Regions from separate parts of the Nonomuraea sp. NPDC050022 genome, predicted to be linked through region 4. Evidence: riboswitches for the same ligand, from Rfam matches in the RefSeq annotation. Region 4 holds a riboswitch; each other region holds the start of a gene.
The links. Region 4 has a riboswitch for cyclic di-AMP ahead of ACIBO2_RS11625 (hypothetical protein). Riboswitches for the same ligand answer to the same signal wherever they lie in the genome.
Positions count from the first base shown of each region.

Region 1: another riboswitch for cyclic di-AMP. It lies ahead of ACIBO2_RS13525 (hypothetical protein); the one in region 4 lies ahead of ACIBO2_RS11625 (hypothetical protein).
Region 2: another riboswitch for cyclic di-AMP. It lies ahead of ACIBO2_RS36400 (C40 family peptidase); the one in region 4 lies ahead of ACIBO2_RS11625 (hypothetical protein).
Region 3: another riboswitch for cyclic di-AMP. It lies ahead of ACIBO2_RS17315 (NlpC/P60 family protein); the one in region 4 lies ahead of ACIBO2_RS11625 (hypothetical protein).

Region 1 covers NZ_JBITKE010000003.1:454,157-461,910, reverse strand. The annotation lists gene ACIBO2_RS13540 (PadR family transcriptional regulator) at 1-206, opposite strand, end outside; gene ACIBO2_RS13535 (MDR family MFS transporter) at 263-1,711, shown strand; gene ACIBO2_RS13530 (DUF5302 domain-containing protein) at 1,759-1,959, shown strand; cyclic di-AMP (ydaO/yuaA leader) riboswitch at 2,124-2,258, shown strand; gene ACIBO2_RS13525 (hypothetical protein) at 2,440-3,192, shown strand; gene ACIBO2_RS13520 (alpha/beta hydrolase) at 3,318-4,163, shown strand; gene ACIBO2_RS13515 (hypothetical protein) at 4,294-4,665, opposite strand; gene ACIBO2_RS13510 (roadblock/LC7 domain-containing protein) at 4,684-5,058, opposite strand; gene ACIBO2_RS13505 (hypothetical protein) at 5,088-5,966, opposite strand; gene ACIBO2_RS13500 (roadblock/LC7 domain-containing protein) at 5,970-6,347, opposite strand; gene ACIBO2_RS13495 (NAD(P)-dependent oxidoreductase) at 6,582-7,184, shown strand; gene ACIBO2_RS13490 (DUF4032 domain-containing protein) at 7,230-7,754, opposite strand, start outside.
Region 2 covers NZ_JBITKE010000009.1:256,838-264,591, forward strand. The annotation lists gene ACIBO2_RS36380 (BTAD domain-containing putative transcriptional regulator) at 1-1,243, shown strand, start outside; gene ACIBO2_RS36385 (LuxR C-terminal-related transcriptional regulator) at 1,356-1,607, shown strand; gene ACIBO2_RS36390 (nuclear transport factor 2 family protein) at 1,655-2,017, opposite strand; gene ACIBO2_RS36395 (GNAT family N-acetyltransferase) at 2,220-2,915, shown strand; gene ACIBO2_RS36400 (C40 family peptidase) at 2,941-3,558, opposite strand; cyclic di-AMP (ydaO/yuaA leader) riboswitch at 3,562-3,698, opposite strand; gene ACIBO2_RS36405 (helix-turn-helix domain-containing protein) at 3,757-4,584, shown strand; gene ACIBO2_RS36410 (NAD(P)H-binding protein) at 4,695-5,336, opposite strand; gene ACIBO2_RS36415 (EamA family transporter) at 5,386-6,321, opposite strand; gene ACIBO2_RS36420 (MarR family winged helix-turn-helix transcriptional regulator) at 6,394-6,885, shown strand; gene ACIBO2_RS36425 (maleylpyruvate isomerase family mycothiol-dependent enzyme) at 6,915-7,754, opposite strand, start outside.
Region 3 covers NZ_JBITKE010000004.1:165,517-173,270, forward strand. The annotation lists gene ACIBO2_RS17290 (Lsr2 family protein) at 256-588, opposite strand; gene ACIBO2_RS17295 (RDD family protein) at 1,110-1,598, opposite strand; gene ACIBO2_RS17300 (RDD family protein) at 1,707-2,228, opposite strand; gene ACIBO2_RS17305 (hypothetical protein) at 2,232-3,110, shown strand; gene ACIBO2_RS17310 (amino-acid N-acetyltransferase) at 3,133-3,690, opposite strand; cyclic di-AMP (ydaO/yuaA leader) riboswitch at 3,980-4,140, shown strand; gene ACIBO2_RS17315 (NlpC/P60 family protein) at 4,146-5,189, shown strand; gene ACIBO2_RS17320 (LuxR C-terminal-related transcriptional regulator) at 5,253-5,465, opposite strand; gene lysX (bifunctional lysylphosphatidylglycerol synthetase/lysine--tRNA ligase LysX) at 6,044-7,525, opposite strand; gene ACIBO2_RS17330 (hypothetical protein) at 7,673-7,754, shown strand, end outside.
Region 4 covers NZ_JBITKE010000003.1:26,306-34,059, forward strand. The annotation lists gene ACIBO2_RS11605 (TrpB-like pyridoxal phosphate-dependent enzyme) at 1-528, shown strand, start outside; gene ACIBO2_RS11610 (50S ribosomal protein bL37) at 578-655, opposite strand; gene ACIBO2_RS11615 (DeoR/GlpR family DNA-binding transcription regulator) at 785-1,564, shown strand; gene galT (galactose-1-phosphate uridylyltransferase) at 1,561-2,631, shown strand; cyclic di-AMP (ydaO/yuaA leader) riboswitch at 2,701-2,841, shown strand; gene ACIBO2_RS11625 (hypothetical protein) at 2,847-3,812, shown strand; gene ACIBO2_RS11630 (hypothetical protein) at 4,082-4,420, shown strand; gene ACIBO2_RS11635 (hypothetical protein) at 4,417-4,953, opposite strand; gene ACIBO2_RS11640 (response regulator) at 5,013-5,654, opposite strand; gene ACIBO2_RS11645 (sensor histidine kinase) at 5,651-6,775, opposite strand; gene ACIBO2_RS11650 (DUF2716 domain-containing protein) at 6,936-7,226, shown strand; gene ACIBO2_RS11655 (HD domain-containing protein) at 7,502-7,754, shown strand, end outside.

The DNA of each region.
Region 1 (7,754 bases), 430 kb from region 4:
ATCGCGTACAGCTTCCGTCCGCGCGCCCCCTCCGACTCGACCGCCACCAGCCCGTCGGCGGCCATCTTCACCAGCTCCGGGTAGATCTGCGTGTGCCCGGCCTGCCAGACGTGATTGAGCGACCGCTCGAAGGATTTCGCCAGGTCGTAGCCGCTGGCCGGCCCCTTGGCGTCGAGGAGCCCGAGCAGCGCGATCCGTAGGGACATGTCGGCAAGCATAGCAATGGGTTGACATGTCAATCCTTACATGTCACTCTCCACACGTGAATACTGACACGAAGCGCGGAGGCGATGGCCTCCTGCTGGTCGCCGTGCTCGGCGGCATGTTCTTGGGAATGCTCGACCAGACGATCGTCGGTACGGCCCTGCCGCGGATCATCACGGAGCTGGGCGGCGTCGATCTCTACACCTGGGTCGTCACGGCCTACCTGCTGACCTCGACCGTTACCGTGCCCCTCTATGGAAGGCTGTCGGACCAGCACGGCAGGAAGCCGCTGCTGTTGATCGGCATGTCCGTGTTCCTCCTGGGCTCGGCGTTGTGCGGGGTGGCGCAGGACATGACGCAGCTCATCCTGTTCCGCGCGTTGCAGGGCTTGGGCGCGGGCGCGCTGCTGCCGTTGTCGATCGCCCTGGTGCTCGAACTGTTCCCGCCGGAGAAGGGCGGGGCGCGGGTGCAGGGCGCGATGGGCGGGGTGATGGCGCTCAGCTACCTCGCCGGGCCGTTCCTGGGCGGGCTCTTCACCGACCACGCGAGCTGGCGCTGGGCCTTTTATGTGAACGTGCCGATCGGCCTGGCGCTGATCGCGATCATCGTGCTGCGTCTGCCGCGACTGCCGGGGCACGGCGGCGGGCGGCCCGACTACCTGGGCATCGGGGTCTTCACGGTGGCCATCAGCGCGCTGCTCATCGGCCTGACCGAGAAGGGACTCGACGGCCACACGTGGACCAGCGTGCCGGTGATCGGGCCGATCGTGCTGGCTCTGGTGTCGCTCGTGGTGTTCGTGGTGGTGGAGTTGCGGGCCGAGGCGCCCATCGTGCCCATGCACCTGTTCCGGAACCGTACGTACACGCTGGTCAACGTGACCTCCTTCTTCACCGCCTTCTGCATGTTCGCCGGTGTGGTGTTCCTGCCGCGCTACTTCCAGGAGGCGCTCGGCGCCAGCGCCACCGAGTCGGGGCTGCGGATCTACCCGCTGACCCTGGCCATGGTGGTGGGCAGCATGGTCGTGGGCGCGCTGATCAGCCGGACGCGCGTCTACAAGCCGTGGCTGGTGGCGGCGCCGTTCCTGCTGGTCGTGGGCACGCTGCTGTGCGCCGGTCTGACGCTGGACACGCCGCCCTGGGTGCTCGTCGGGTGGATGGCGCTGATCGGTCTCGGCATGGGCCCGATGCTCTCCGGCCTGACCGTGGCCGTGTCGGACTCGGTGCCGCCCCAGTACATGGGTACGGCCTCGGCCAACCTGACGTTCTTCCGCCAGATCGGCGGCTCGGTCGCCCTGGCGCTGGCCGGCACCGCCTACACCTCCGTCATCGCCACCGAGACGCCGCTGCACGGGCTGGCCGCCGCGCACGCCTCGGCAGCGGCCCTGGTCATCCCCTCGCTGGGGGTCGCGGGCGCCCTCGTGGCGCTGGTCGCCCTGATCGCCATGCCCGGTACGCGTATCGACCGGGAAACCCCCCAGCCCAAGGTCGAGGCCAGTTTCGCGTCCTGAGCGCCGTCATGCGAAGCTGTCCTTGTCCCCAACACCAGGAGGTCCTCATGGCGGAAACACCGGAGCCGGAAGTCGACGAAACTCCCGAGGACGAGATGAAGCGCAAGTTCCGCGAGGCGCTGGAGCGCAAGCGTAACCAGCATGCCGACTCGAGCGCGGGTGGCAGGGGCAACGACCCTTCCAAGATTCACGGCGCTCACGGGCCCGCCGCCAGCAAGCGTTCTTTCAGGCGGAAGAGCGGCGGTTGACCTGAGCTTTTCTGGGGGTACGGCATGCCGTACCCCCTTTTTTCTTGACCCTCTAGGTAGATCTTCGCCCGTTTCATGGGCTTATGTTTGCCTTTGTCCGGTTCGGTACCTATAGTTCATGGAGTTACCAGCCGGTGACTTTGGGGCTTCAACAGGGGAGTACCAACCGGCAGGCGCCGAATCCCGCTCGCGGGAACCGGGGAACCAATGTTCCTTAGGGGTGAATCCGACCGCGGTCGGTAGGGCATCTCCACGTCCGAACCCGTCAGCTAACCCGGTAGGCGAGATGGAGAGGACACCTACCGCATGCGTAACCCCCGCGTCGTGCCGCCAGCCCGCGTGTTGTCGTCCGCTGACTGACCGGCACCTTCCCCCCGCTCTTCCACGCTCCGCGTAGCGCCCGTTTGGCGTTTTGCCCGGCTACGCCCACCTTTCGCGAGCGCAATCCCCTTGTTCCCGTATAAAGGACTTTGCTACTTCATGTCTGTTCGATCTGCCATGCTCACCGCCGCCGTCGTCGGTGCGATCTCCATCGGCGCAGGCACCGCCGCACACGCCGACACCGGCAGCGACAAGAAGGTCCTGCTCAAGGGCAAGACCACCGCGTCCTACTTCTGGGACGACTCCTCCGGCCGCGCCGGGGACACCGGGCTGCCGGCCAGTGGCAAGCCCATGCAGAAGGGGCTCGCCGCCAGCCCGAGCTGGCCGCTCATGACCGAGGGCTACGTCGTCTACAAGGGCAAGAAGATGCCCTTCTTCGTCGGCGACCGCGGCCCGGGCGTGCCGTCCTCCAGCGGCGTCATGCTCGACCTCGACGCCAAGACTTTCGCCGCCCTGACCGGTGGCAGCTTCAACTCCAGCACGCTGGGCGTGGACGGCAACGGGGGCGCGGGCCACATCAAGATCGACTACGTCATCACCAAGTGGGGCAGTGGCCCGGGCAAGAAGAACTACCCGCAGCCCTTCTCCACCGGTGCGTACGCCGTAGTGGACCACAACCCCGCCAAGCCCCCGAAGATCGTGGCCGAGGGCGACAAGCCCGCCGCGGTCAAGCCCGCTCCGGCCAAGGCCGTGCCGGTGGCTGCCAAGAAGGCCGGCAAGGCCGAGGACAAGGCTGAGAACAAGGTTGTCGAGTCGAACGCCATCGGTGGCGCCGCCGCGGCGGTCGCGCTGGCGATGTTCGGCGGCTCGACGGTCGGCCGCGAGCGGATCCGCAAGCTCGTCCGGCGCTGACGGCCGTTAGGTCCGAAGACGGTCTTGCTGACGGCCGTCAGGTCCGGAGCCGACGGCCTTGATGGTCGTCGACTTCGGAGCTGACGGTCTTTGCGTCGCGGGAAACAGAATGTCATTCTGACCTCGTGACCACGCTTGCAGCCGCGAACGGCATCGAGATCGCGTACGAGTCCTTCGGCTCACCCGGCGGACGTCCCCTGCTCCTCATCATGGGGCTCGGCGCCCAGCTCATCCACTGGGACGACGAGCTCTGCGAGCTCCTGGCGGAGCAGGGCCATCACGTCGTCAGATTCGACAACCGTGACTCCGGACTCTCCACGCACCTACACGACGAGGGCGTTCCCACACTGGGGACGTCCTCTTCGTATCTGCTGGATGACATGGCCGACGACGCGGCCGGGCTGATGGACGTCCTCGGCTGGCCCGCCGCCCACGTCGTGGGCGCCTCGATGGGCGGGATGATCGCCCAGACGCTCGCCATCCGGCACCCCGAACGGGTGCTGACCCTTACCTCGATCATGTCGACTCCCGGTCCGGACGTGGCCCCGCCCACGCCGGAGGCCAGCGCGGTGCTGCTCGCCGCGCCCCCGACCGATCGGGACGCCGTGCTCGCCCAGTCCTTGAGGACCTGGGCGGTGATCGGCTCGCCAGGCTTCGACATGGACCGGGAACGCATTCTCCGGCTGTCCGGCCAGGCGTACGACCGGTGCTTCGACCCGCCGGGCACGACCCGGCAGCTGGCCGCGATCATGGCCTCCGGTGACCGCACGGAGCGGCTCGGCACGCTGGGGATCCCCGCCCTGGTCATCCATGGCGAGGCCGACGCTCTCGTTCCAGTCGCCGCCGGCCACGCCACGGCGGCGGCGATTCCGGGCGCCACGCTGCTGACGTTCCCCGGTATGGGCCACGACCTGCCCCGGCCGCTCTGGCCGGACATCGTCGGCGCCATCACCAAGCTCACCACGAGCTGACGTACCAAGGATCAGGCCGGTCAGGGGTCGGTCGTTCAAGGACCGGGCTGTTCAAGGACCAGGCTGGTCAGGGATCGGTGGAGGTCGGTGGCTCGTGTCCGCCGCGCCCGGACGCGAGCCACCGGGTCTCTCAGATCTCCAGCTTCTCCTCGATCCCGCGGAGCTGGTGCCGGGCCAGTGCCAGGTTGGCCCGTGCCCGGTCCAGGGCGAGATAGAGGAAGAGCCCCTTGCCGCCGCGGCCGGTGATCGGCCGGATGATGTGGTACTGGCCGCCTAGCGTGATCAGGATGTCCTCGATGGAGTCCTTGAGCCCCAGCGAGTCCATCGTGCGCAGCTTGGCCTTGACCACCTCCGTGTTCCCCGCCGCGGCGACCTGGAGATCCAGGTCCTTGGAGCCGCCGAGTGCCCCCAGCGCCATGCCGCTGCCGTGATCGACGATCACCGCGCCGATGGAGCCGTCGATCGTCATCATCTCCTTGAGAGAGACGTCCATGCTGGCCATGCCTTCCTCCGTTCAAGCTCAGTGGATCCGTGCTGAGATGGCGGCCACGCTGGCCGCCGTCTTGCGCCCCTCCAGCCGGAGCAGCCCGAGATTGGTGCCGGGCTCAGCCAGGACTGCGAGGACGATGGTGGGGCCCGCCGCGTAGAAGGCGGCGAAGCCGGCGGTGCCGGAGATGAGCGTCTCCTCCAGTACGCCCTGGCCCGTCATGATCGTCATTCGCCTGCTCAGCGCGAGCAGCGCCGCGGACAGTGCGGCGACCTGCTCGCCACTGCCGTCGGCGTTGTCGCAGGCGATGCTCATGCCGTCGACCGTGCAGGCGACGCTCCCGCTGATGTCCGGAGTGCGCTCGCGCAGGAGAACCATCTCCCTGAGCACCTCTTCACGCAGCTCCACCGGTGGCCTCCTTTGCGGGCGGGGGAACTTCATGTCAGCTCCTCCAGTGCCTTCTTCAGGCGCATCAGCAGGGCCAGGTCCGTGGGGTCCGCCGTGACCGGCGGGCCGAGCGGCAGGCCCGGGGCGCGGGGATCGTGCGGCGGCCGTTGATCGGCGGCCACGCGCCCCCGCTGCGGCAGCGCCCCCTGCCCGCCTGCGGCGGCCTTCGCCCTGTGCTCACCGGTCTTCGTCGCGCTCTCCTCCGGGGCGCGCGTGGTGGTCGTCTCCACGGGCGGTGCCAGCAGCCCGGCCGCCGCCATCCTCCGTACGGCCAGCAACACCGAATAGCCGGACCTGCCGATCCGCTTGGCCAGGTCGAGCGGTGTAGCCCCGGCCCCGGCCCCGGTGACGACCTCCCACTGGACCGAGTCCAGAGTCACCCCGCTGCCCGGCAGCCACCGCGCCGGCCGTACCGGAGCCGCGTCCAGCTGGGCGGACGGCCAGATCTGCGCGAGATAGGCGCGGCGGCGCGCGCACTCCCGCATCAGGCCCGCCACGTCGAAGAACCACTGCCCGCCCAGCCAGTGCTGCTCGCCCGGCCGGAACTTCGGCCGCGACCCGCCGGCCGGCAGCAGGAAGAACGCGGCGTCCAGGACGGCCCCGAGCACGCAGTACTGCAGCTCGCCCAGCGTGACGGGCCCCTCCTCCAGCAGGCGCGCGCAGCCTCCGTCGGCCTGCAGCCGGCGCAGCGCGGTCTCCGGCAGCCGCCCGCGCGCCGCCAGCAGCCGTTCGACGCCGGGGGTCTGGGCGCACTCCATGTACGTGACCCGGCCCTCGCTGAGGAAGATCGTCCCGGCCCGGCCCACACGGAGGGCGCCCGTGGCCCGTTCACGGGCTAGGCCGGCCAGAAGCGTGTCCAGCGGTGCCATGGCTCAGGTGAGCAATTGGCGGGAGATGTTCAGCAGGCGGTATCGCGCCAGGGCGAGATTCGACCGTTCCAGGTCGAGGCGCAGGTAAATGACGAGCGGCCCCTCGAATACCGTTTCAAGGAATCTCAGTAAATGATGGCCTTTGTCGGTAGTGACCAGCATGTCGTCGATACGGATGGTTTCACCCGGGCAGGAGCGGGCCAGACCGTCCATGGTCGCGCGCAGTGTCTCCGTCAGGGCGGCGGCGGAGCTCTCGGCGTCCACGCCTTGCGGCGGTCCGCTGATGGCCACGGCCATGCCGCTCGTCTGGTCCACCAGCATCGCGTCCAGCGCCCCTGGTATCGCCATGACCTCGGTCAGGCAGTCATCCAGTCCCAGCACGTGACCCTCCCACGCCGTCATGAGGACTGGGACAGCGTAGGAGCGGCGGATGGCGGCCGGGTGATCGGATAAAGCGAGATATGTATGAGGTTGAAGATGTCTACGGCCAAGGTGGAGAAAAACCTAACCGCGACGGAGATTTCCTGATTAGGGGTATTGCTTGCGACATTTAAGAGTATCGCTCACATTATTCTCGGCCCAGCTTGCCAGTATCCAATGGATACTCTGGAGAATATGAAGATTCTTCTCTTTGGCGCGACCGGCATGGTCGGTCAGCGCATCGCCGCCGAACTGGCGGCCCGCGGCCACGAGGTGACCGGTGTCAGCAGGTCGGGGCCGGTCAAGGGAGATGTGCGTGACGCCGCCACGCTGGGCCGCGGCCACGACGCCGTGATCTGCGCGATCGCTCCGCCCCGCGACGGGAGCGAGCCCGAGGGGCCGTTCCTCGACGCCCATCGCGCCCTCATCGACGGCGTCCGCGCCGCCGGGGTCAGGCGGCTCGTCGTCGTCGGCGGCGCCGGCGGCCTGGAGGTGGCGCCCGGTGTCGACCTGGTCGACACGCCCGGCTTCCCGGAGATGTACAAGAAGGAAGCGCTGGCCCAGCGGAGCGCTCTCGGCCTCTATCGCGAGGTCGACGACCTCGACTGGACCTACGTCTCCCCGGCCGCGGAGATCGCGCCCGGAGAGCGCACCGGACACTTCCGTGTCGGCGGCGACCAGCTTCTCGCGGACGCCGAGGGCAACAGCCGCATCTCCGCCGAGGACTACGCGATCGCGATCGCCGACGAGGTGGAGAAGGGCGAGCACCCGCGCCGGCGCATCACGGTCGCCTACTGAACTCCGTCCGACTCCTTAAGGTCCGATCCCTTAAGGTCCGATTCCTCAAGGAGTCGGCTCCTCAAGCAGGTCGTCCGCCTCCTCCAGGAGGCCGCCCGGCTCCTCGGGCAGGAGGGCCTTCTCGTCGGGCTTGTGGACGAGCACCTTGTCCACGTACGACTTCACGGCGGCCGCGATGCCCACGTCGGCCCCGGCCGCCTCCGACAGGTACCACCGGTGGTCCAGCACCTCGTGGAACAGCTGCGCGGGCTCCAGCTTCCCGCGCAGCCGGGCCGGAATGCCCTCGACCGTCGGCTGGAACACCTCGGCCAGCCACCGGTGCGCCACGATCGCCTCGTCCTCGTGCCGCAGGCCCTTGGCGACCCGGAACCCGTCGAGGTCGTTCAGCAGCCGCCTGGCCTGGTTCTCCTCGACGTCGAGCCCGGTGAGCCGGAGCAGCCGCCGCTGGTGGTGCCCCGAGTCGACCACCTTGGGCCGGACGATGAGCCGCCCGGTGCCGACCTTGCGCCGCACCATCATCTCGGCGACGTCGAAGCCCAGCAGGTTGAGCCGCCTGATCCGCTGCTCCAC
Region 2 (7,754 bases), on a different contig from region 4:
CCCGGAGATCGTGACCGGCGTCGCGGCCAGGAAGCTGCCCGCGCGGGACGCGCCCATGATCGTCCAGGAGTACGTCGACCACTGGGCGGAGCTGCGCGTCTACTTCGTGGATGGCGAGATCCGGGCCTTCCGCGTCGGCAAACCGTCGCCGGAGGCGATCTGGCGCGACGAGGCGTCGGTCACGGTCTCTCCAGCGGCGGCGCCGGAGCCCGTGGTGGAGGCGGTGCACCGGCTCGCCGGGATCTGGGGCCTGCGCTACGGCGCCTTCGACTTCCTGCTGACCAGGCAGGGACCGGTCTTCCTCGAAGTCAATCGCGACGGCGATTGGCGGTGGTTCGAGGCGAAGGCCGGTGTCGACGACGTCTCCATCGCCACGCTGTCCACAGTGCGTACGCTCCACCGTCAGGTGGCCAGGGCGGGTTCGGCGACGATCGATCTGGCCGGATTCCTGGCGCTGGGCACCGACCGGATCAAGCGGGCCAAAGTCGTGACCGCGCGCTTGGACGCCCGCGTGCTCGGCGCGCTCGAGGTGCGGGTGGACGGCGCGATCGTGCACGTCAGCGCCAGGAAGGCGCGGCTGCTGGCCGCCATCCTGCTCTCCCGCCCGAACCAGGTGGTTCCGACGGACCAGCTGATCGACTCATTGTGGGGAGAACGACCACCCCCCACGGCACGCAAGAACCTGCAGGTCTACGTCTCCGTGTTGCGCAGGAGCTTCGGGGATCGGATCTCCTACCAAGGCTGGGGATACCGGCTGGACGCCGGGCCGGACGAACTCGACCTCCTCAGGTTCCGGCGGCTGGCCGGCGCCGGCCGCGACATGCGGCGCAGGGGCGACGCCGATGCCGCGTTGACCGTGCTCGATGACGCCCTGCGCCTGTGGGGCGGTCAGCCGCTCGCGGAGTTCTCGGGTGTCGCCTTGGTCGATGAGGCGGTCGGCAGATTCACCGACTTGTACCTCACGGTAAATGAGGACTGGGCGGAACTCGAGATCGAGCGGGGCGATCACGTCGAGGCGCTGAACAGGCTCGACGACCTGGTGCCTTTCTTTCCCGCGCGCGAGCGGCTCGTGGCGGCCAGGATGACCGCGCTCGCCGGTTGCGGCCGTGCGCCGGAGGCGCTCTCGCAGTTCGAGACCGTACGCCGGCATCTCGTGGCCGAACTCGGCATCGACCCCAGCCCCGTACTCAGGAACCTCTACGAGGAGATTTTCCAAGGGCAGCTGGCCAGGGCCGATCCTTAACCGCTCGCATGGTCCGGCCATACCGCTGATTAAGCAGACGCTTCTAGCTTGCACACAGAGGTGCTTTCACCAGAGGCGCCTCTGGCCAAGGCGATCCGAATCGGGACTTGCTATGGATCTTGTTTTCGACGATCTGATCAACGATCGCGACACGCGGCTGATCGTCCTGCTGGCCAGGGGATACACGACGACAAGAATCGCCCGCGAGCTGCAACTCAGCAGATATACGGTGGCGGAGCGGATCAGCAAGCTCCTCGACCGATTCGCCTGCAGCAACCGGAGCCAGCTCGTGGCGTACTCCTATGCCCACAAGCTCCTGGACGTCGGCATCTGGCCACCGGGCGCCGCCGAGCCGCTTCCTTGAGGAACCCGGCTGCCCGTGTGATGGCTCACCGGGCCGGGGGAGTCGTGTCAGAACATGCCGTGTGGCACTTCCTGCGGTTCGGGGACCGGCTGAACCACGTCCCAGTGCTCGGCGATCAGGCCGTCTTCGATCCGCCAGAAGTCCGCGACCGCCAGCCCGCGCCCCCCTTCCCGAGGGATCAGGTGATAGTGCATCACCACGAGATCGCCTTCCGCGACGACCCGCTTGAGCTCCAGCCGGGAGCTGGCCAGCGGGGAGTCCCTGATGAAGTCGATGAAGGCGCGCCTGCCCGACGGGTTGCCCGGGCTGTGCTCGATGAAGTCCTCGCTCAGGAGCGTCTGGAGCACCTCGATGTTGCCCGCGGCGAACTCCGCGAAGCCGGCCATGATCAGTTCTTTGCTGCTCGTCATGGGAGAACGCTGACAGCGGCCGCCGGGTGGTGTCGATTACCTGGGATGTAATGGCGCAACCCGCGTAGGCTCATCGCCTTACCCCAGCTCCGATGCCCAAATGGTCAGTGATGAGCCTTGTGCCCGTAGGATGACCGGCTGGACCTGATCGCTGTCCAGCTGGGCAAGCGTCAGCCCCGTACGACATGAGAGGCACGGCACCATGGCGAACCGGGACGCCACCGCACTCGATGACCCGGTGGGCGCATCTCTGCGCGGTCACCACGCGCACCATGCCCGTCGGCTCGGCAGCGCGGCCACTTACCAGCCGGATGTCGCGACTTTCTCCGCGGTGTCCGCCGACCCGGATCCGCAGGAGTGGGCCGACCTCGCCCGGCTGCTCGGCCGAGGCGAGCTCGCCGACATGTTCAGCCGCGCATCGGTGCCACCACCGGGCTGGGAGCCGGTCTTCGTCCTCGAAGGCCGCCAGATGACCTGGTCCGGCGGCGGCCGCCGCCCTGCCGAGACCGGCACCGAGGTGGTCGAACTCGGCAGGGACAGTGTGCCCGAGATGCTCGACCTCGTCGCGCGGGCCAAGCCGGGGCCGTTCTGGCCGCGTACCCGCGAACTCGGCACCTATCTCGGCGTCCGCGACAACGGCACCCTGGTGGCGATGGCGGGTGAGCGACTCCGGCCACCGGGGTGGACCGAGATCAGCGCCGTCTGCACCGCCCCCGAGGCACGCGGGCGAGGCCATGCCGCCCGCCTGGTCAGTGCGCTCGTCGCGCGGATCGTGGCTCGTGACGAACGGCCCTTCATCCACGTAGCCGAGGCGAACACCGGCGCGATCGCCCTCTACGAGCGGCTCGGCTTCGAGACCCGCAAGCCCGTGACCTTCCGGGGGTTCCGCACGCCGTGACGGCTTCCGTCACTGAGCCGGGGCGCTACCGGACCTTGATCTGCAGGGACTCCGCCGTTGGCCGCAGGCCGGCGGTGAGCATGGTGGTCTTGCGTTGCTCGATGGAGAGCCGTACGCCCTTGGGGTCCGGCCGTACGGCGCCCGCGAAGGAGTCCCTGCGCCAGTCGGAGAGCTTCTCCTCCTTGACCACGTCTCCGGTGTGCGGCGCGTGCACCATGTATCCGGGCTTCGAGATCATCCCCACGTGCCCGAGTCCGTGGAAGAAGACCAGGTCACCTGGCTTGAGGTGGGCCCAGGAGATCTTCTTGGAGAACGCGGCGTACTGTTCCGTCGTGGTGCGCGGCAGCTCGATCCCGGCGTGTTTGTACGCCTTGAGCATGAGCCCGGAGCAGTCGTAGCCGCTGTCGCTGGTCCCGCCCCAGACGTACGGGATACCGCGCTTCTTCATGGCGAACTTGAGGGCGACCTTCCAGGCCGGAGTGGTCTGGCTCGTCTGCTGGACGGGCTTGCTCTCGGTGCCGGTAGAGGTGGTGGGGCCGACAGTGGTGGTGGGGCCGGTAGGGGTGGTGGGGTCGGCGTGAGCTGGAGCGGCCAGAGTGAGCCCGGCGACGGCGGTCGCCAGGCAGATGGCGAGGGGAGCCACTGCTGTGTCCTTCCATACGGCCTACCGGGTTAGCTGACGGGCTCGGGCCTGGAAGTGGCCCTACGGCAATGCCGATTCGCCCCAGAGGGAACTTGGGTCCCCGGCTCCACGCAGGTGAGTGGATTAGGCGGGACGAACACTAACAAAACGGTCAAAGACTTGTAAACTGTCTAAAATCGGGCGTCAACGGGACGGGGCATGACATGGCAGGTAATCGACACCACCCCGGCAGACCAGGTAGAACCGGCCACTATGCACATGGATCAGCCGATAGGGGAGCTGCTGCGGGACTGGCGGCGCCGGCGCGGCCTCACGCAGCTCGACCTGGCCCTCCAGGCCGAGGTGTCCGCGCGCCACGTCAGCTTCGTCGAGACCGGGCGGACGATCCCCAGCCGGTCCATGGTGCTGCGGCTGGCCGAGCAACTCGATGTGCCGCTGCGCGCGCGCAACCGGATGCTGCTCGCGGCCGGGTACGCGCCCATCTACCCCGAGCGCCCGCTTGACGACCCCGACCTGGGCAAGGCGCACGAGGCGCTCCAGCGGATCCTGCGCGGGCACGAGCCGTATCCGGCGATGGCCCTGGACCACCGGTGGAACCTGCTGCTGGCCAACGACGCCATGAACGTCTTCCTCGACGACGTGGACCCGGCCCTCCTGGAGTCGCCGGTGAACATGATGCGGCTCGGCCTGCATCCGGACGGGTTCGCGCCGCGCGTGCGGAACCTGGCGCAGGTCCGCGGGTTCCTGCTGCCCCGGCTTGCCAGGCAGGTCGCCCGTGCGGGGGACCCGGGGCTGAGCGCGCTCTACGAGGAGCTGCTGACCTATGGAGACGATGGCGAGGCGCCGTTGCCCGACCCCGCCGACATCGCGCTGCCCGTACGGATCACGCATCGGGGGGACGAGCTCTGCTTCTTCAGTACGATCACGACGTTCGGCGCGGCGTTCGACATCACGCTCGAAGGGGTCGCCGTCGAGGCGTACTTCCCCGCCGATGACGAGACCACACGGCTGGTCGGGAACCGCTGATGCTGCTGATTTGGCCAGTTCGGTACGGTTCGCGACACCCAGTTTCGCGTACACGTGGTGCGTCTTGACCGGACTGCGGCTCATGAAGAGCCGTTTGCCGCCGGGTGGCGTCAGTACGCGGCGGTGAACCTGACCCGGTGGTGCCTGGGCCGTTCCGCCTCGTCCAGCAGCACGACCGCGAGGTCCTCCATGGAGATCGCCGAGTTCCCCTCGGCATCCATGAGCAGCTCGTCGGCGCCCAGCCGGTAGACGCCGGTACGTTCGCCCGGCGCCAGCACCGCGGCCGGACTCAGGTAGGCCCAGTCCACGCCGGTCTCCGCGCGGCAGACTTCGAGCTGATCGTTGCAGGCCAGCGCGATGTCTCGGTAGGCGTCGGACATGAAGCGCGGGTCGTCGAGCACGGTACGCCCGCCGGACCCGGGAACGGTCAGCCCGGCCGCCCCGCCGACGAGCAGCAGCCGGACGCCGGTCCCCGCGAGCCCCGTCAGCAGCGCCTTGGCGGCCGTGACGAGATCGTGCTCGCGGCCGGTGGGCGGGCGGGTCGCGCTGATCACGAGGTCCTGACCGGTGCCGAGCCTGGTCACGTCCTCGACATGGGCGGCGTCGCCGACCTGGGGATGGGCGCCGGGGTGCAGTGACGGGAAGCGGGCCGGGTCGCGTACGACGGCGGTGACCTCGTGGCCACGGGACAGCGCCTCGGCGACCACACGAGCGCCGACGCCGCCCGCCGCTCCGAACACGGTGATGCGCATGATTTCTCCTTGAGAAGCAGCGGGAGATGAGGGGGTGGGGATCGGACGGTCAGGGTGCGGGGATCAGACGATCACGAGCGGGCGCGTCCGCCTGACCTGGCGGCTTCTGCTCTGGGCTGTTACGAGGGGCTGGGTCGTTGCGGGGGTCTGGGCCGCGACGAGGGCGGCTGGTCTGGGCCGCGATGAGGGCCGCCACGACGACGAGCCCGCCCACGATCTGGGCCACGGTGAGCGACTGGCCGAGGGCGAGCCAGCCCAGGGCGGTGGCGACCAACGGGCTGAGCAGGCCGAGGAAGGTGACGTGGGTGGGGGAGAGGGCGCGGATCCCGCGGAACCACAGGGAGTAGGCGACGGCCGAGCCGATGACGGCGAGGTAGGCGTACCCGGTCAGGTTCGCCGGGGTCAGAGTGGCGGGCGGCGGCCCCTCGACGAGGAGGGCCACCGGGAGCAGCAGCAGGCCGCCGGCCACCAACTGCCAGCCGGTGGTCGCGAGCAGGGGCGCCGGTGAGGTCCACCGCTTGCTGAGGACGACTCCGGTGGCCATGACGATCGCGCCCCCGGCCGCCGCGGCGATGCCGACGGCGTCCAACCGGGCGTCGGCCCGCAGCACGAGGAGGCTGACACCGGCCACACCCGCCACGGCGGCGATCGCCGTACGCGCGGACAGGCGCTCGCCGAGCAGACCGGAGGACAGACCGGCGACCAGGAGGGGCTGCACCGCGCCGATGGTCGCGGCCACGCCGCCGGGCAGCCGGTACGCGCCGATGAACAGCAGCGCGAAGAACAGCCCGATGTTGAGCGCGCCGAGCGCGAACGCGCGCCACCACCACACCCCTTGCGGCAGGCGCCGGGTGAGCAGGAGGAGGAGCAGCCCGGCGGGCAGGGCCCGGACGACCGCGGCCAGGAGCGGGCGGCCGGGCGGTAGCAGTTCGGTGGTGACGAGGTAGGTGGTCCCCCAGATGGCCGGGGCCAGCGCGGTCACCATGATCAGGGCAAGTCGATTTCTTAGCACTAAGACAATGTATCTCACCGCTAAGACATCCGATAGGGTGAGATTGTGACTGATCATGTTGACCGGGTGCTGGAGCAGTGGGCCGAGCAGCGGCCTGACCTGGATGTGTCGCCGATGGCGATCATCGGGCGGCTGTCACGGTTGTCGCGGCTGATCGGCGCGGAGCTGACCCGTACGTTCAGCGCTCACGGACTCGACTCGGCGTCGTTCGACGTGCTCGCCACGCTGCGGCGCAATGGACGGTCGTTGACCCCGGCCGAGCTCATGAAGTCGGCCATGGTCACCTCGGGGGCGATCACCCAGCGCCTCGACCGTCTCCAGTCCCGGGGCCTGGTTTCCCGTACGCCCAGCGAGAAGGACGGCCGAGTCGTGTATGTCGCCCTCACCGAGGAGGGACGGGAGCTGATCGATCGGGCGCTGCCCGATCACGTCGAGACCGAGCGCCGGCTGCTCGCCGCGCTCTCCGAGCCCCGGCGCGCCGCCCTGGCCGGCGAGCTCAAGGAGCTCCTGGAATCACTGGGCGACACCTTGGACTGAACGGCGTACGCCACCTGCCGGAGGATCGCTCAGACGGGCGGGACGAGGGTGAAGTATCGGTCGAGCACGGCCCGGTCACCGTGCACATCGAGCCGCTCGTACGGGATGCGGTGCCACAGGAACAGCATGAGGTCCGACGCGGTCCCGACCACCTCCACGTCGCAGCCGCCCGATTCCACAAGACTCACGTCGGCGCCTTCTATGAGGCTCACGTCGGGCCCTTCTGTGAGGCTCATGTCGGTCTCGTCCACGAGGCTCACGTCCGCCCCGTCGAAGCGGACCGTCCACCGCCCCGGCCCGTCGCTCTGCCGGAAGCCGTACGTCTCTCCCGCTCCGGGCGGCGCCGCCGTCCAGGCCCGCCGGGCCGGGGCCATCACCTCGAACGTCTGCCCCACCGCGTCGGCCGCCAGCTCCGCGTCCATCGGCCCGGCGATCCCCGCCACCATTTCGGCGTCCCAGCGGTGGATGGCCGCCTCGATCGTCTGCATCCGCAACCAGAACCCGACGCTCTGCTCACCCGACCACGTCCACACCGGCACGTCCGGATCCGTCGTGGCGAACGCGGCCTCCAGCTTGACGGCGCCCTCCGCGAACCAGTCGAGCAGCCCGGCCGCCAGCGGCCCGGTCGCCGGTGCCCCCGCCGGATCCGGCCAGCCCACCGGATCGGCCGGCAGACCGAGGAAGGACAGGTCCGCGGGGTCCGGCTGCTCGGTGAGACGGTCGCCGATGACCCACACCAGGTAGCGGTGCACGCCGCCCAGATGCATGACAAGATCGGGCACGCCCCAGCCCGGACAGGAAGGCACCAGACCGGAGTCAGCGTCCCGGCACGCCGCCTCGAACGCGCGGATCTCACGGCCGAAGTGGGA
Region 3 (7,754 bases), on a different contig from region 4:
ATCCGGGCCGTGGCGGTTACCGATCCAGACCGTCGCCGCACCGGGTTGCTCACACCGGGGCTGGAACGCACCATGCCAGAAAACCGCCCGGAATCGACCGAGCGGGCAGCCCAAAATGATCACATATGGGCGATTAGAAGATCGCCGTCACGAACCGTCCACCATTTGAGAGGCGGCTATAAATGATCATGCGCTTATGGCGTTCGCCGGGGTTCTTAGGCGAGCGGCATAAGCGCATGGTCAGGAGATGGCTCTCTAGTGAGCTTGTTCGTACTTCTCCACCACGGTAGAGGCGATTCGGCCACGCTCGCTCACCGGCAGACCGTGAGCCTTGGCCCACTGCCGGATCTCCGAGCTCTTCTCGCGGCTCATCGCACGCTGCCCGCCGCGACCGCGCCGACGCGTGGTCACGGCACCGGACCGACGAGCGTGCTGTACGAAAGGCGTGAGCGCGTCCCTCAGCTTCTTGGCGTTAAGGTCGCTCAGGTCAATCTCATAGGAGGAGCCGTCAATAGCGAAGCTGACCGTCTCATTGGCCTCGCCCCCATCGAGGTCATCGATGAGAATCTCCTGGATCTGCTTGGCCATCTACGCAATCCTTTCGCGGAGCATTGTTTCATTCGCCAGGGCAAACATATACCCGGAAAGGCGCGGAGACAATTCAGCGCTACAGAGATTCTGCTGAGCGGCGGCTCAGTTGCGGCTCAGTTGTGGTTCTCGGCCTGATCCTGGGGGTTTGGACGGCGTCCGGCGGCCTCGGATCGGACCAACTTCACTACGCCAAAGATGAAGGCGGCGCCCACCACCACCGGCGGGATCAGCGCTGACAATACGTCGGTAAGGGCCTGCATTCGTCCTCGCCTCCACAGCGGACGGGGGTTTCGATGGGCGCTTTATCCACAAGCGGCCTGGGCATGAGCGCCCCTCATGCCTCACGAGGTGGACAACCGCCCGCACCCGACCATAGTGGTACATGGATGCCGTCCATGTGCCATGTGCGCCAACATCCGGCAACCCGGACGCCCCATAGCCTAATGCCAGTCTCTCCAGGCTCCTTACCGGATCAAGCGAAAATTTTGCGGAAAGACTTCTGTCCAGGCCCACAAGGCTCAGCGGAGATCTTTGATCACCCGCGTTCCGGCGAGCCGGTCGTGCGGCCCACGCTGCAGCGGCTTGTCGATCAAGATGAGGATCCCGACGCCGAAGACGAAGATTCCAGCCAGCACATTGAGCACCGGAATGCCCATGACCATCGCCGCTCCCGGATAGACCAGGGCCCGTTTCAGCAGAGCACCGCGCCGAAGGCCGCTCGGTTCGAGGCGAATCTTCATGATCGCCTTGCCGAACGTACGGCCGCTCATGGAATGCGCGGCCCAGTCATAGACCGTATATCCCAGCCCACCGAGCAGCCAGGCGAACACGCCGGGCAGCCGGCCGTCGAACGTCTCCAGCAACCCGACAGTTCGGAAGCCGCCCCACAGCGCGACGAACAGAATGTAATAGAAGACACCGAAGACGAGGGCTTCAATGAGCCGGGCGGCCAGGCGTTCCCACCATTCCGCGGGGACGGCGTCACTCCACGGCGGCAACCCGGTCATAACCCACCTCGCCCCTTCGGCGAACCGACCGCTACCCATTTTGCTGCCGCCCGCACATACAAAACAGAGGCCGACCGGTGGCCAGCCTCTGTTTCGCGTCCGCGAAGACTACTTGATCTTCACTACCACCGTGTTGCTGAACTTGTCGGCGAACGTCTGCTGCAGCGGCTTGTCCCAGAGCTGGGAGGCGCCGTTCAGCGCGACGACGATCCCGCCGAGCAGCGCCCCGACCCACGGGATGAAGCCGAGGATGTATCCGCCCCACGTGCCACCGGCCCGCTTGAGCGCCACGTCGTTCGGCAGGCCGCCCGGAGGCAGCATGGTGCCCGTCGGCACGATCTTGATCCCCATGACCATCTTGCCGACCGTCTGGCCGCTCATCTTGGTCATGAAGAACTCGTAGGCGACATACACCGCCGTCATCACGATGGCCACCACGATGCCGTAGGCGGTCGGCCCCAGCAGACCGGTCGTCGTGCCGGTCGCGGAGTTGTAGCCGGCGAGCAGGATGGCCCCGAAAACGAGACCGATCACCCAGTTCGCGATGCCGAAGATGACACCGTCGATGATCCTCGCCACGAGCCGCTGCCACCACTCGGCGAGCGGGGCCGGGGCGCCGGGCGGTTGCACCCCATGTGGCTGCGGCTGCCCGTAGCCGGGCTGTTGGCCGTACTGGGGCTGCTGACCGTAGCCAGGCTGACCGTACTGCTGCTGCTGACCGTAGTCCGGCTGGCCGTACTGCTGCTGGCCGTAGCCGGGTTGCGACGGCTGCTGCTGGCCATAGCCCGGCTGGGACGGCTGCTGCTGCCCGTAACCGGGTTGCTGCCCATAGCCGGGCTGCTGGCCCGACGGGGGCTGCTGGCCGTACTGCTGCTGGCCGTAGCCGGGTTGCGACGGCTGCTGCTGACCGTAGCCCGGCTGGGACGGCTGCTGCCCGTAACCGGGCTGCTGGCCGTAACCAGGCTGGGATTGCGGTTGCTGACCGTAACCGGGTTGCGATTGCGGCTGCTGACCGTAGTTGGGCTGGCCGTACTCGGGTTGCTGACCCGAAGCCTGCTGCTGACCGTATCCGGGTTGCTGACCGTATCCGGGCTGCTGCTGGCCGTATTCCGGTTGCTGGCCGTAGCCGGGCTGCTGCCCGTACTGCGGCTGCTGCCCGTACTGCGGCTGCTGTCCGTACTGCGGTTGCTGCGACTGCTGGCCGTAGCCCGGCTGCTGCTGCTGACCGTACTGCGGCTGTTGGCCGTAGCCCGGCTGCTGTTGCCCGTAGTTGGGTTGCTGACCGTAGGCGTCGTCCGCCCGGTAGCCAACGACCGTCGCATCCGGGTCGGGCTCGCCATAGGGACGGCCCGCGTTGTGATGTCCGTATTCAGATCCGCCAGGCGCAGAGTTCTCGCCGGATTCGTCCTGTGGATACGGCGGCTGTCCGGTGCTCACCGTGTCACCTCGCTTCGAGTGCGCATGTGGCACGTGTCAGGACACATGCCTGTGCTGCCCAACGTATCGACATAGGTATCAACAATCACCTTTCCCATTAGTCAAGGTCCGCGTCACCCGATGTCAGGTGGAGAAGCATGCGGGTGTTCCCCAGGGTGTTGGGCTTGACGTGTTCGAGGTCGAGGAACTCGGCGACACCCTCGTCGTACGAGGCCAGCAGCTCCGCATAGACCTCGGGTGAGACCGGGGTGCCCTGTACGGGGCGGAATCCATGCCTCGCGAAAAAATCCACCTCAAAAGTCAGACAGAAAACCCGGCGCAGGCCGAGTTCCCGGGCCGTTTTGATCAAGGAAGAGACGATCCGGTGCCCGATTCCGAAGCCTCGGAACTCCGGATCGACGGCCACCGTGCGAATCTCCGCGAGATCCTCCCAAAGCACGTGCAGCGCGCCACAGCCGACCACTTGGCCGCCGCGCTCGGCGATCCAGAACTCCTGCACATCCTCGTACAGAGTGACGGTGGCCTTCTCCAGAAGCCGGGGCCCGGCGCCCGCGTAGGTGTCGACCAGGAGACGGATCGTCCTGACATCCGGCGTGCGGGCACGCCGGACGACGACTTCCGTGTCCGGGACTGTCACTTCGGCGACCTGCTCCATGGGTCTCCAGCGTACAGATCCGATTACGGCCTCCCCCTAACTCTGACGTCTCTCCCATCTCATGACATCTCGTGGTCGATCGAGCACGATGCGGGATGCCCTTGGCCGATAGGCTTCCATGCCTTGACGAACTTGGTGCAAAAAGGACATAAAGTTTGTTCAGCACCGACAGGCGCGAGACCACCTCGTGACCCTTCGGTTGCGAAACCTCTACAGACTTGGCAGTTCTGGTTGAGCACGAACCCGGAGTGCACTAGTGTCCAGCGACGATGTCACCCACGCGAGCCAGCGTGGAGACGCGCCCAATCCCCGTAAGGGGAGCCGGGGACCCGCCGGTGGCGACCTCATCCCGACGCCACCACCCATGGGGTGAATCCGAGCGAGTCGTTCGGTAGGGCTGCTCCGGCCCGAACCCGTCAGCTAACCCGGTAGGCGCCGATGAGAGGAGCTGGTTGGTGAAGCAGACTCGCGATCGCGGGGGGAAGCCGGCGGGCGCTCACGCCCGCTCTCCGGAGCTCCGGAAGGTCCCCACCCGGTTGGGTGTCATCGCGGCGACCATCGCCACCCTCCTCTTCGCCATACCCGTCGGCTCCGCCGTCGCCGATCCCAAGCCCTCGCTGAAGGACCTGTCCGAGCAGGCCGAGGAGCTCCACACCCAGATCGAGACGCTGAGCGAGGAGTTCAACGGCCAGCGGGAGAAGCTCAAGAAAGCCAGGAAGTCGGCTGAGGCGGCCCAGAAGACGCTGTCCACCAGTGAGGCCGATCTGGCCGCCAAACACGCCAAGGCCGCGCTGCTGGCCCAGAACGCCTACATCAGCGGCGGCTTCGGTCAGGCGCTGGCATTCGGCACCTCCGACGACCCTGAGAGCTTCCTCGACCGGGCGGCCACCACCTACGCGCTGGAGCAGCAGCAGGGCTTCGAGGTCAACCAGGTGACCACGGCCAGGCAGGCCGCCGAGCAGGCCAGGGCCAGCGCCAAGACGCGCATCGACGAGGTCGAGAAGATCGTCGAGGGCCTCGGCACCAAGCGCGACAAGATCACCAAGCTCGTCGCCAAAGTCGAGAGCAGCCTCTTCAAGCGGGCGATCGGCGAGGCGGGCCGTCCCGGCACCCGGGCCACGCGGGTCGACCTGCCGGTCATCGGCGCCGGCAAGGCGGCCACGGCTGCCAGGTGGGCGCTCACGCAGCAGCTCAAGCCGTACGTCTGGGGCGCCGAGGGGCCGACCTCGTACGACTGCTCCGGCCTCGTGATGGCGGCCTACCAGCGGGTGGGCATCTCACTGCCGCACTACACCGGCGACCAGTGGACGGCCGGACGGCACATCTCCAAGGAGGAGCTGCGCGCCGGCGACCTGGTCTTCTTCTATGGCGACCTGCACCACGTCGGCATCTACATCGGCGGCGGCATGATGGTCCACGCGCCGCAGACCGGCGACGTCGTACGTATCGCGTCCATCGCCCGCCGTCCGTTCGCGGGCGCCGTACGCATCGCCGACTGACCTCCGGACACCACGACAAGCACTCTGACAGCTGGGGCCCGGGCGGCTGGGCCGGTCGAGCGGTCAGATGAGCTGGCGACGGGCGGCCCAGGCCACGGCCTCGATCGCGGTGGCGACGCCGATGCGGTCGCAGATACCCCGAAGTCTCCGGCGTACCGTGCGCCCGCTGATATCCAGTCGTCTGCCAACCCGATCAACCGTGACCCCCTTGGCAAGCTCCGCCAGCAACGCCAGATCCGCGTGGCTAAGCTCGACGCTCTCAGTGAGCACATACATCGGGAGCCCTCCCCCCAACAGCAGAACTCGAGACGTCTATGTCCGAGCAGAGCTGCAGCTCGTCTCGCAGACGGTAAACGCATTCTGGAAAGGTCGTCAAGCCAGCGAATACCGCCCTCTGACCATCGCCATTGACATGATCGGCGGTATGTGAAGTACTCGCCATATGTCGGCACACTTCGGGGCCCGATGAGGGATCACAGCCGTCCTTACAACGGCTCCAGCCCCGCTCCCCACGAGCACCGCGGACCTGCTGGGCGCCGAATCCAGGGAACGCGAATATTCTTCGCATTCAATATGCGAAATATCGGAAATGTAGCTGCTTGGGGCACCCATTTGTACCCTTGCGCGGCCGAGTCGGCAGCGCCCGCCAAAGACCATGAACGGTTCATGCGCCAGAGGGAGAAGCCACTCGGCGCAGGCGGCCAGGAGATGTCCGCTCCCCGCGTTTAGGGGCCGGCGAACTTCGCCGCCCGCGTTCTCCTACTCGCCGCAGGAGATCGGGCCGCTGTCAACCCGACAGCGGCCGGTACGGCCCGGCGTGGGAGCCGGGCCGACACCCTTCGGCGGCAGGCGGGTCAGTTGGTCGGCTTGACCAGCGGGAACAAGATCGTTTCCCGGATGCTCTTGCCGGTGAAGGCCATGATCATCCGGTCGATCCCGGCTCCCATGCCACCCGTGGGCGGCATGGCGTACTCCAGCGCCTGCAGGAAGTCCTCGTCGAGCTGCATGGCCTCCGGGTCGCCCCCGGCGGCCAGCAGCGACTGCTCCACCAGGCGCCGGCGCTGCTCGACCGGGTCGACGAGTTCGGAGTAGGCGGTGCCCAGCTCCGTGCCGAACCCGATGAGGTCCCACTTCTCGGTCAGCAGCGGGTTGTCGCGGTGCTGGCGGGTCAGCGGGGAGGTCTCCAGCGGATAGTCCATGACGAACGTCGGCTGGATGAGCGTGTGCTCGACGAGGGCCTCGAAGATCTCCTGGACGAGCTTGCCCTGGCCCCACTTCGGGTCCCAGTGGATCTCGCGGCCGTCGGCGAGTTTCCGGACCTGCTCCAGCGGGGTCTCGGTGGTGATCTCCTCGCCGAGCGCCTCGGACACCGCCCCGTACAGGGTGATGCGCGGCCACTCGGGGATGCCCAGGTCCACCTCGACGCCGTCATGGACGACCACAGAGGTGCCCAGGGCGGCCACGACGGCCTTCTGGTACATCCGCTGGGTCAGGTCGGCCATGTCGTTGTAGTCGAGGTAGGTGCCGTACGCCTCGATCATGGTGAACTCGGGGTTGTGCGTGGAGTCCGCGCCCTCGTTGCGGAAGTTGCGGTTGATCTCGAAGACCTTCTCGATGCCGCCGACCACGAGCCGCTTCAGGTAGAGCTCGATCGCGATGCGAAGGTAGAGCTCCATGTTGTACGCGTTGATGTGGGTCTTGAACGGCCGGGCCGCCGCGCCACCGTGGATCGGCTGCAGCATGGGCGTCTCGACCTCGAGGTAGCCCTCCTCGTGCCAGAAGTCGCGCACCGCGCGCACCGTGGCGCTGCGGACGCGGGCCATCTCCCGGGCCTCGTCGTTGACGATGAGGTCGACGTAGCGCTGGCGTACGCGGGCCTCGGGGTCGGTGAGGCCGACGTGCTTCTCCGGCAGCGGGCGCAGGCACTTGGCGGTGATCTGCCAGCGGTCGGCCAGGATCGACAGCTCGCCCCGGCGGGAGGTGATGACCTCGCCCTCCACGCCCACGTGGTCACCCAGGTCGACGTCGCGCTTCCAGGCCGCCAGCGACTCCTCGCCGACCTTGTCGAGCGAGATCATCACCTGCAGGTCGCCGCTGCCGTCGCGGAGTGTGGCGAAGCAGAGTTTGCCGCCCACACGGTTGAGCATGACGCGGCCCGCGACGCCGACCTTGTCACCGGTCGCGGTGTCCGGGTCGAGGGCCTGGTATTTCTCCCTGACCTCCGCGTTGGTCGCCGTGCGGGGAAAGGTCACCGGGTAAGGATCGACGCCCTCACTGCGAAGGCGGTCGAGCTTCTCCCTCCGGATGCGCATCTGCTCGGGAAGTTCGTCGCTCACAGCATCAAAGAGTAGGGGATATGGCGAACTGCAAGGGCTCGTCACCTCTCTGCAGGGTGGCTGCAAGAGCTCTCCCGTACCAATGACACATCGAGCTCAGGGGGGAACCGGCAAGGCGCCGGCCCAGGGGGAGCTCAAGGAGAGATCATGATGAAGAAGCTCGCGACCGGCCTCGCCGCCGTCGCCGCCACGAGCGCGCTGGCCTTAGCGCTGCCCTCGGCCGCCAGCG
Region 4 (7,754 bases):
TTCCTGCGCGAGAAGCTGGCCGGCAACCTCGACGTCACGCTGCGCGCCGTCGAGCCCGAGGCGTGCCCGTCGTTCACGCGGGGCGTCTACGCCTACGACTTCGGCGACGCGGCGGGCTTCACGCCGCTGCTCAAGATGCACACGCTGGGTCACGGGTTCGTGCCCGATCCGATCCACGCGGGCGGGCTGCGTTATCACGGTATGTCGCCGTTGCTGTCGCACATGTACGAACTGGGCCTGTTCGAGGCGGTGACCAAGTCACAGACCGAGTGCTTCGAGGCCGGTGTGCGCTTCGCCCGTACCGAGGGCATCGTCCCGGCGCCCGAGCCGACGCACGCGCTGGCCGAGACCATCGCCGAGGCGCTGCGGTGCAGGGAGAGCGGCGAGGAGAAGGTGATCCTGACCGCGCTGTGCGGGCACGGCCACTTCGATCTGGCCGCCTACGACCGCTACCTGTCGGGGCGCATGGAGGACTACCCGCTCCCGCAGGAGCGCATCGACGAGGCCCTGCACGGTCTCCCGGGCTGAGCCGTCGCACCGGCCGAGGTGAAAGGAGCTCACCGCGGCCGGCCCGCCGTCAGTTCGCGTTCGGACGCTTGCCGTGGTTGGCCTTCTTCTTCTTGCGCGCCTTGGTCTTGCGTGATCGCTTCGCCATGGGTACCTCCAGTGATCGGTCCGTTTCCCAACGTCTCGCGCTGTGGTCTACCGCACAACCCGTACGACCTAACATTCCCCAACAAAGTCGTGTCATAATTTGGTGGAATCTGTTGGAAGGAGCGGGGGCGTGCTCGCACAGCAGCGCCAGCAGGCGATTCTCGAACGCGTGCGCAGCAGCGGCGGCGTTCGGGTGGCCGACCTCGTTCGCGAGCTCGGCGTCTCCGACATGACGGTCCGCCGCGACCTCGAAGCGCTCGCCGAGCGCGGGCTGCTGGAGAAGGTGCACGGCGGCGCGACCGCGCTGGGGCCCGGCTCGACCGAGGAGCCGGGCTTCACCGCCAAGTCCGCCCGCCAGCAGCAGGAGAAGGAGGCCATCGCGCGCCGCGCCGCCCAGTTCGTCCGGCCCGGCACCGCGGTCGCCCTGTCGGCCGGGACCACCACCTGGGCCCTGGCCCACCACCTCATCTCGGTGCCCGAGCTCACGGTCATCACCAATTCGATCCCGGTGGCCGACGTCTTCCACCGCAACCCGCGCGCCGACCGCACGGTCGTGCTGACCGGCGGCGTACGCACGCCGTCCGACGCCCTCGTCGGCCCGGTCGCGGTGGCCGCGATCCGGCGGCTGCATGTGGACACGCTGTTCCTCGGCGTGCACGGGATGAGCGTGCGGGCCGGGTTCACCACGCCCAACCTGCTGGAGTCGGAGACCGACAGGGAGCTGGTGCACGCGGCGCACCGGCTGGTCATCCCGGCCGACCACACCAAGTGGAACACGGTCGGCATCAGCACGATCGCCGATCTGACCGAGGCCGACGCGGTCATCAGCGACTCGGGACTGCCCGAGGAAGCACGCATGGAGCTGGGCGAACGCGCCGGCGAACTGATCATCGCGGAGGACTCGCAGTGAAACGCACCATCACCCACCTGGCCGACGGCCGAGAGCTGATCTACTTCGACCGGCGCGACGACGCCGACCGGAGCGCGATCGACCGGCGGGCGCTCGACCCCAGGCCGATGGCGTCGGAGCTGCGCTACGACCCGCTCACCGGGGAGTGGATCGCGATGGCGGGGCACCGCCAGACGCGTACGTTCCTGCCTCCGGCCAACGAGTGCCCGCTGTGCCCGTCGTCCGAGACGAGGGCTTCGGAGATCCCGGCGTACGACTATGACGTGGTGGTGTTCGAGAACCGCTTCCCCTCGTTTTCCGGAAATTTCGGGACTTATGGTGATGTCGGGGGGCTGAGTGAGGTCCGGCCGGGCGTGGGGCGGTGTGAGGTGGTGTGCTTCACCTCTGAGCATTCGTCGTCGTTCTCGCGGCTCTCCGACGAGCAGGTGGGCCTGGTCATGGAGGCGTGGGCCGACCGTACGGCCGAGCTGTCCGCGATCGAGGGTGTCGAGCAGGTGTTCTGCTTCGAGAACCGGGGCGAGGAGATCGGCATCACGCTGCCGCACCCGCACGGGCAGATCTACGCCTACCCGTACGTGACCCCGCGGACCAAACTCCAGCTCGGCGCGGCCGCCCGGCACCAGGGCGGCAACCTCTTCGCCGACGTGCTGGCGGCCGAGCGGGCCGCCGGGGTGCGCGTGGTGGCGGCCAACGAGCTGTGGACGGCGTTCGTGCCCGCCGCCGCCCGCTGGCCGTTCGAGGTGCACGTGTATCCGCACCGGCAGGTGCCGGACCTGGCCGCGCTGTCGGAGGAGGAACGCGCCGCCTTCGCCCCGCTCTACACCTCCGTACTGCGGGCGCTCGACGGGCTGTTCGGCGTCGCCATGCCGTACATCTCAGCCTGGCACCAGGCGCCGGTGCGGCAGGATCGTGACCTGGCCTATCTGCACCTGGAGCTGTTCAGCATCAGACGGGCGCCCGGGAAACTCAAGTATCTGGCGGGCTCGGAGTCGGCCATGGGCGCGTTCGTCAACGATGTCCTGCCGGAGGAAGCCGCACGCATGCTTAAATCACAGGTAGATCTCTAATTGGTTGCCGCTTGGAGTCGCATGACCTTGGTTTTACCACTAATATCCCTTTTCAGCGCCGACCTAAACGGTCGGTGCTGGCCTAATCCCGGGTGCGTGGCCCGGGAGCCGGGGACCCATCGCGTCTTGGGGTGAATCCACTCAGGTGGTAAGGCGGCATCTCCCTGCCCGAACCCGTCAGCTAACCCGGCCGGCATAGGGAGAGGAAACCCTTCGTGGCGGCTGCGTCCCCCTCGAGTCTCGCCATCGCTCTCATCACCACCGCTTCCATGGCCTTCGGCGCCTTCACGGCCACGCCCGCCGCTGCCGCCCCCAAGCCCAGCGAGGCCCAGCTCCGCGCGGAGCTGAAGCAGCTGGACAAGAAGGTCGACAAGCTCATCGAGACCTACAATCTCAAGCGCGTCGAACTCGCCAAGGCCAAACAGGACTCGGAAACGACCAAGAACCGGCTGGCCACAGCGGAGGCCCAGCTCATCACCGCTCAGAAACGCGTCACCGAGCTCGCGCGCCTGCAGTACCAGAACGGCACCGGCGCGCTGCCGAACCTCACCCTGCCGACCGATGCCTCCAGCGCGGCGTTGCTGGACCACCTCGCGGCCGAGCAACAGGCGGTCGTGCAGGGCGTGGCCACCGCCCGGGACGAGAAGAAGGCGGCCGCGGACCAGGCGACCGCCCTCGAGGCGAAGATCCGCGAGGACGCGGCCAACGTGGCCAAGCAGCGCGACGACGCGCAGGACGTCATCAAGGACATCCAGAAGAAGCTGAAGGGCCTCATCCCGTTCGGCCCCGGCCGCCGCTCGGACGGCAGCTGGGCGCCCGAACTGCCCTCAGGCACCGACAACATCACCGCCCGGATGCGGGTGATCCGCGGGCTGATCCAGAAGGACTTCGCGCTGCCGTACGAGGTGGGCTGCTTCCGCGCGGACGGCGGCGGCGGCGAGCACCCGCTGGGGCGCGCGTGCGACTTCATGATGAGCACCGGTGGCAGCATGCCCAGCTCCGCCAACCAGGCACTCGGCGACCGCGTGGCGGCCTGGGCGCTGGAGAACAAGGACAAGCTCGGGGTCAAGTACGTGATCTGGAAGCAGCGCATCAACCAGGGCTCGGGGTGGAGCTCGATGTCCGACCGCGGCAGCATCACCCAGAACCACTTCGACCACGTGCACATCTCGATGTTCTAGAAATGGGACGAATCGCATCTAATGAGCTATTCGCTCACTTGAAGATGGCGTTTGAGCTGGTCATCGACCCGCGAGGGTGATGTTCGCCCACGCCGCCCTGTGTGTCAGCGTATGGCTGTTCACCTCCTCTTTTCCGAGTTCGCCGGACGTCGAGTACCGGAGGGGCGGCTCCGGCGCGAAGATCCACCGCTGGCCCCTCGACGCGTCCACCGCCCTGCTCAAGACGGGCTCCGACGGTTTGGCTCACCCCCGAGGGGTGGACCAGCCCGGTGTGGGCACTCCAGGGCGGCGTGTTCACCGGCGGCAACGACATCGTCGTCGGGTTGTGTCCCGACGGCGCGCCTCCCGTCAGCTACATGCTGAGCGGCACGGCAAACATCTACGGCGACTACCGCAAGTCCTGCCTGCACCGCGTCACGGTCTCCGCCGACCGCGCCACGCTCGACGTCCACTACCTGACGACCGCACCCGGCAACGCGCAGAATGTCGCGTACTGGCCCGCGAGCGGAGATCCGTGGCTGGTCAACGAGTTCCGCGGGGACTATGACGGCGTGTACGGGAGCGACCGCCTGGTGCCGGCGTTGAGCTGCCCGGATCTCACGTGCTAAGAGCCGTGCCCGCCAGCCGGAACGGGAGCCGGTCGCGGCGCGGCCGTCGCCCTTGCCCTGACGTGGATGCCGCCGACCCTGGCCAGCATCGTCGACACATTGAGCAGGATGATCGCCGCCTTCAGCGCGTTCGCTCCCACGTCGTGCGCCGCCATCCAGCGGCCCAGTTCTGGACCGAACACGTGCATCGCGCCGTACGAGAAGGCGACCTTCGTCAGGGTGATGGCGACCCAGGCGGTCACGTAAGCAAGCCCGGCCCTGGAGTACACGGCCTGCTTGTCCGGCACGTACTCGAACCGCATGAACGAGATCGCGGCCAATCCCATCGCCAGGCCGAGCACGGTGGCCGCGGCTTCGAGCAGCAGCCCGGTGCCCGACAGCTCGAAGCCGTCGAAGAAGATCGGAACCAGCGCCGCCGCCCCTGCCACAGGGCGCAGGAGCCGGAACAGCCCCACCTTCCGCCGGCCGATGTCGCTTTCGATGGCGATCGCGAAGATGATCAGGTTGAGGAGGAATATGCTCACATCGCTCATGGCAGACGACGGTAGGTCGCAGGGCCGGGGCCGATCGTCAAGCCGGAGGTTGGTTCGCGTCAACCCGTGGGTTGAGAGTCGGAGGCGATCCCCCGCCGGTAGGCGTAACGGACGGCCTGCGCGCGGTCCCGCGCCCCGATCTTCGCGAAGATGCGGTTGATGTGCGTTTTCACCGTGGCCTCGCTCACGCGCAGCCGCTGCACGATCTCCCGGTTGGACAGCCCCGCCGCGACCAGCTTGAGCACTTCCAGCTCGCGGTTCGTCAACCCGTCCGGAGGCTCGGGGGGCGGAGCGGCGTCGAAGAGCGACTCGCGGACTCGCTTGGTGAGCAGGCTGCGTCCCTCAGCGGCGGCGGCCACCGCCTGGTAGATGTCCTCGCGTGAGGCGTCCTTGGTCAGGTAGCTGAGCGCGCCCGCGTGCAACGCCGCCGCGATCTCCCGCTGATCGGAGTAGGTGGTGAGCACGACCACGCCGGTCCGCGGGTGTTCACGACCGATCCACCGGATGGCCTCGACGCCGTCGAGTTCGGGCATGCGCAGGTCCATCAGCACCACGTCGGGACGGTGCGCCGCCACGGCCGCGACCGCGTCCGCGCCGGTGCCCGCCGTCGCGACCACCTCCACGTCGGGCAGCAGGCCGAGCAGGACCGCCAGTCCGTCGCGGACGACCGGGTGGTCGTCGGCCACGAGCACCTTGATCACAGCGGGATCCGCATGTCGACGTGCCACTCCTCTCCCTTGGGGGCCGCGCTCAGCGTCCCGCCCAGCCGCTCCGCCCGTTCCCTGAGCCCGCGCAGCCCGAAGCCGGGGCCGACCGGCGCGGCAGAGCCCTGGCTGACAACGCTCAGCGTGGCGTGTGTGCCGTAAGCGAGGCGTATGCGCACGGGGCTTCCCGGCGCGTGCTTGCGTGCGTTCGTGAGCGCCTCCTGCACCCCCCGATACAGCGTCAGGGCGACGTCGGCGGACAGCTCCGCGGATGCCGCCTCCATCTCCAGCTCCGCGGGCTTGCCGGCACGGTCGGCGTAGGCCGTGGCCAGGCCGGTCAGCAGCTCCTCCAGTGGCAGCGCCTCGTCCCGCAGCGCGAGAATGGCGCGCCTGGTCTCCACCAGCCCCTCGTCGGCCAGTTCCTGCGCCCGCCGGAGGAAGACTCTGATCCGCTCGTCCTCCGCCCCCTCCTCCACCAGCGCGTCCACCACCTTGAGCTGCACCGAGAGCGCCGACAGCGCGTGCGCCTGGATGTCGTGGATCTCCCTGGCGATCCGCGAACGCTCGGCCAGCGCCGCCGCCCTGGCCTGCTCCTGCGCCGCCCGTTCGGCGTTGCCCAGGAGCAGCTCTGCCTGCTCCGCGCGCTGCAGCACCTGCTTCCTGAACGTCCCGAGCAACACGCACGCCACCAGCACCGAGACGTGCGCGACCAGGTACGGCCAGGGCGGGGAGGGCCTCAGCGAGACCGTGGCCGCGACGGTCGCGAACGTGATCGGCAGGACCTGGCGCGGCGGCAGCCTGGCTCCGGCGTCGATGAGCGCCACGGCGGGGAACGCGACGGCCACGCCCGCACCCGCACCCGTCAGCGCGGCCCCCGCGACGCCCATCAGCAGCAGCGCCACGACCAGCGAACGGCGGCCGAGCCAGTCCGAGGCCAGCCAGAGCAGCCATCCCGCGCTCGCCGCCGCGAGCAGCCCGGCCATCACGACGGGACGGCGGTCGATCAGGCCGGGATCCGTCCGCATGATGGTGACCAAGAGGACCACCAGCCCGGCGAGCCGGACCGCGCGGAGCGGCCACGTGAGCCGCCCGCGGTGCGGGAGCGCGAAGACGAACATCTACCGCACCCGGATCGCTTCCGACACATTCACGCACCGAATGTACGGCACGCTCGGTGGTACTCCTCGACCCGGACGCCACCCGGTTCCATCCGTGACAGCCCGAAGCGGCAGGGCATTACAGCAGGTCAGTTAAGGGGCTGCCCGCATTTGGCGATTGGTGACACATCCGTTAACGGCACCCCAACATGCCGTACGGACCCCCAGATGCGCCAGCGCTCGACCTGGAGATCGGCTTTACCGTCTCAAATGGCACATCAGCGGCTCCCGCACAGATCCGCTCCGTGCCGGTGGGCCAGGTCAGCCGCGCTGGGCAAGTTACGCCTACCTCATCGATGAACACGTCATCCAGGTCACCGACGACCTCAGGATGGGCACGTTCGGTTACTGGCGCGAAGCCTCCCTGTGCGTCTTCGGCGAGGAACTCCTGGCGCACGTGGACGAAAACTGACCGCGCTTCTCGGCACCGTCCTGCGGCGCGGCGGGCGCCCGATCGGCAACGTCTGGAGCTTCGGTCCCTGACGGCCTGCCGCCCGGATGGATTCAACCTGATTGAGGCCGATCCTGACGACTGCCATTCACACACTCTGAAAAAGACTCTCCGCCGCTAGTGCCCGGACACCTTCTCGCATCTGGTGTGAGGGGGTGTTCGGGGTGACATAGGTCGCGGCGTACCTGGTGCTCACCGGACGCTGAAGGGGCTTCTGGTCGTGACACCATGGCGCCATGGCCCGACGGATACGCCTCTATCACCCTGAGGAAGACACCTGGTTCTACTACGAACTTGATGACCAGGAATGGGCCGTCCGACAGATCGATCTTCAAGGCCCTGACCAGCGCCCCACCACAGCGGCAGCCCTCGACGAAGTGTTCCGGCTTCGCGATCAGCACGGGTTGGCCGAGCTTCAGGCCTACGAGCGTCGTTTCGGCGTTCTCGCCGAAGGCAGCCTCGAAGGCTGGCAGGACGCCGATCAAGCCG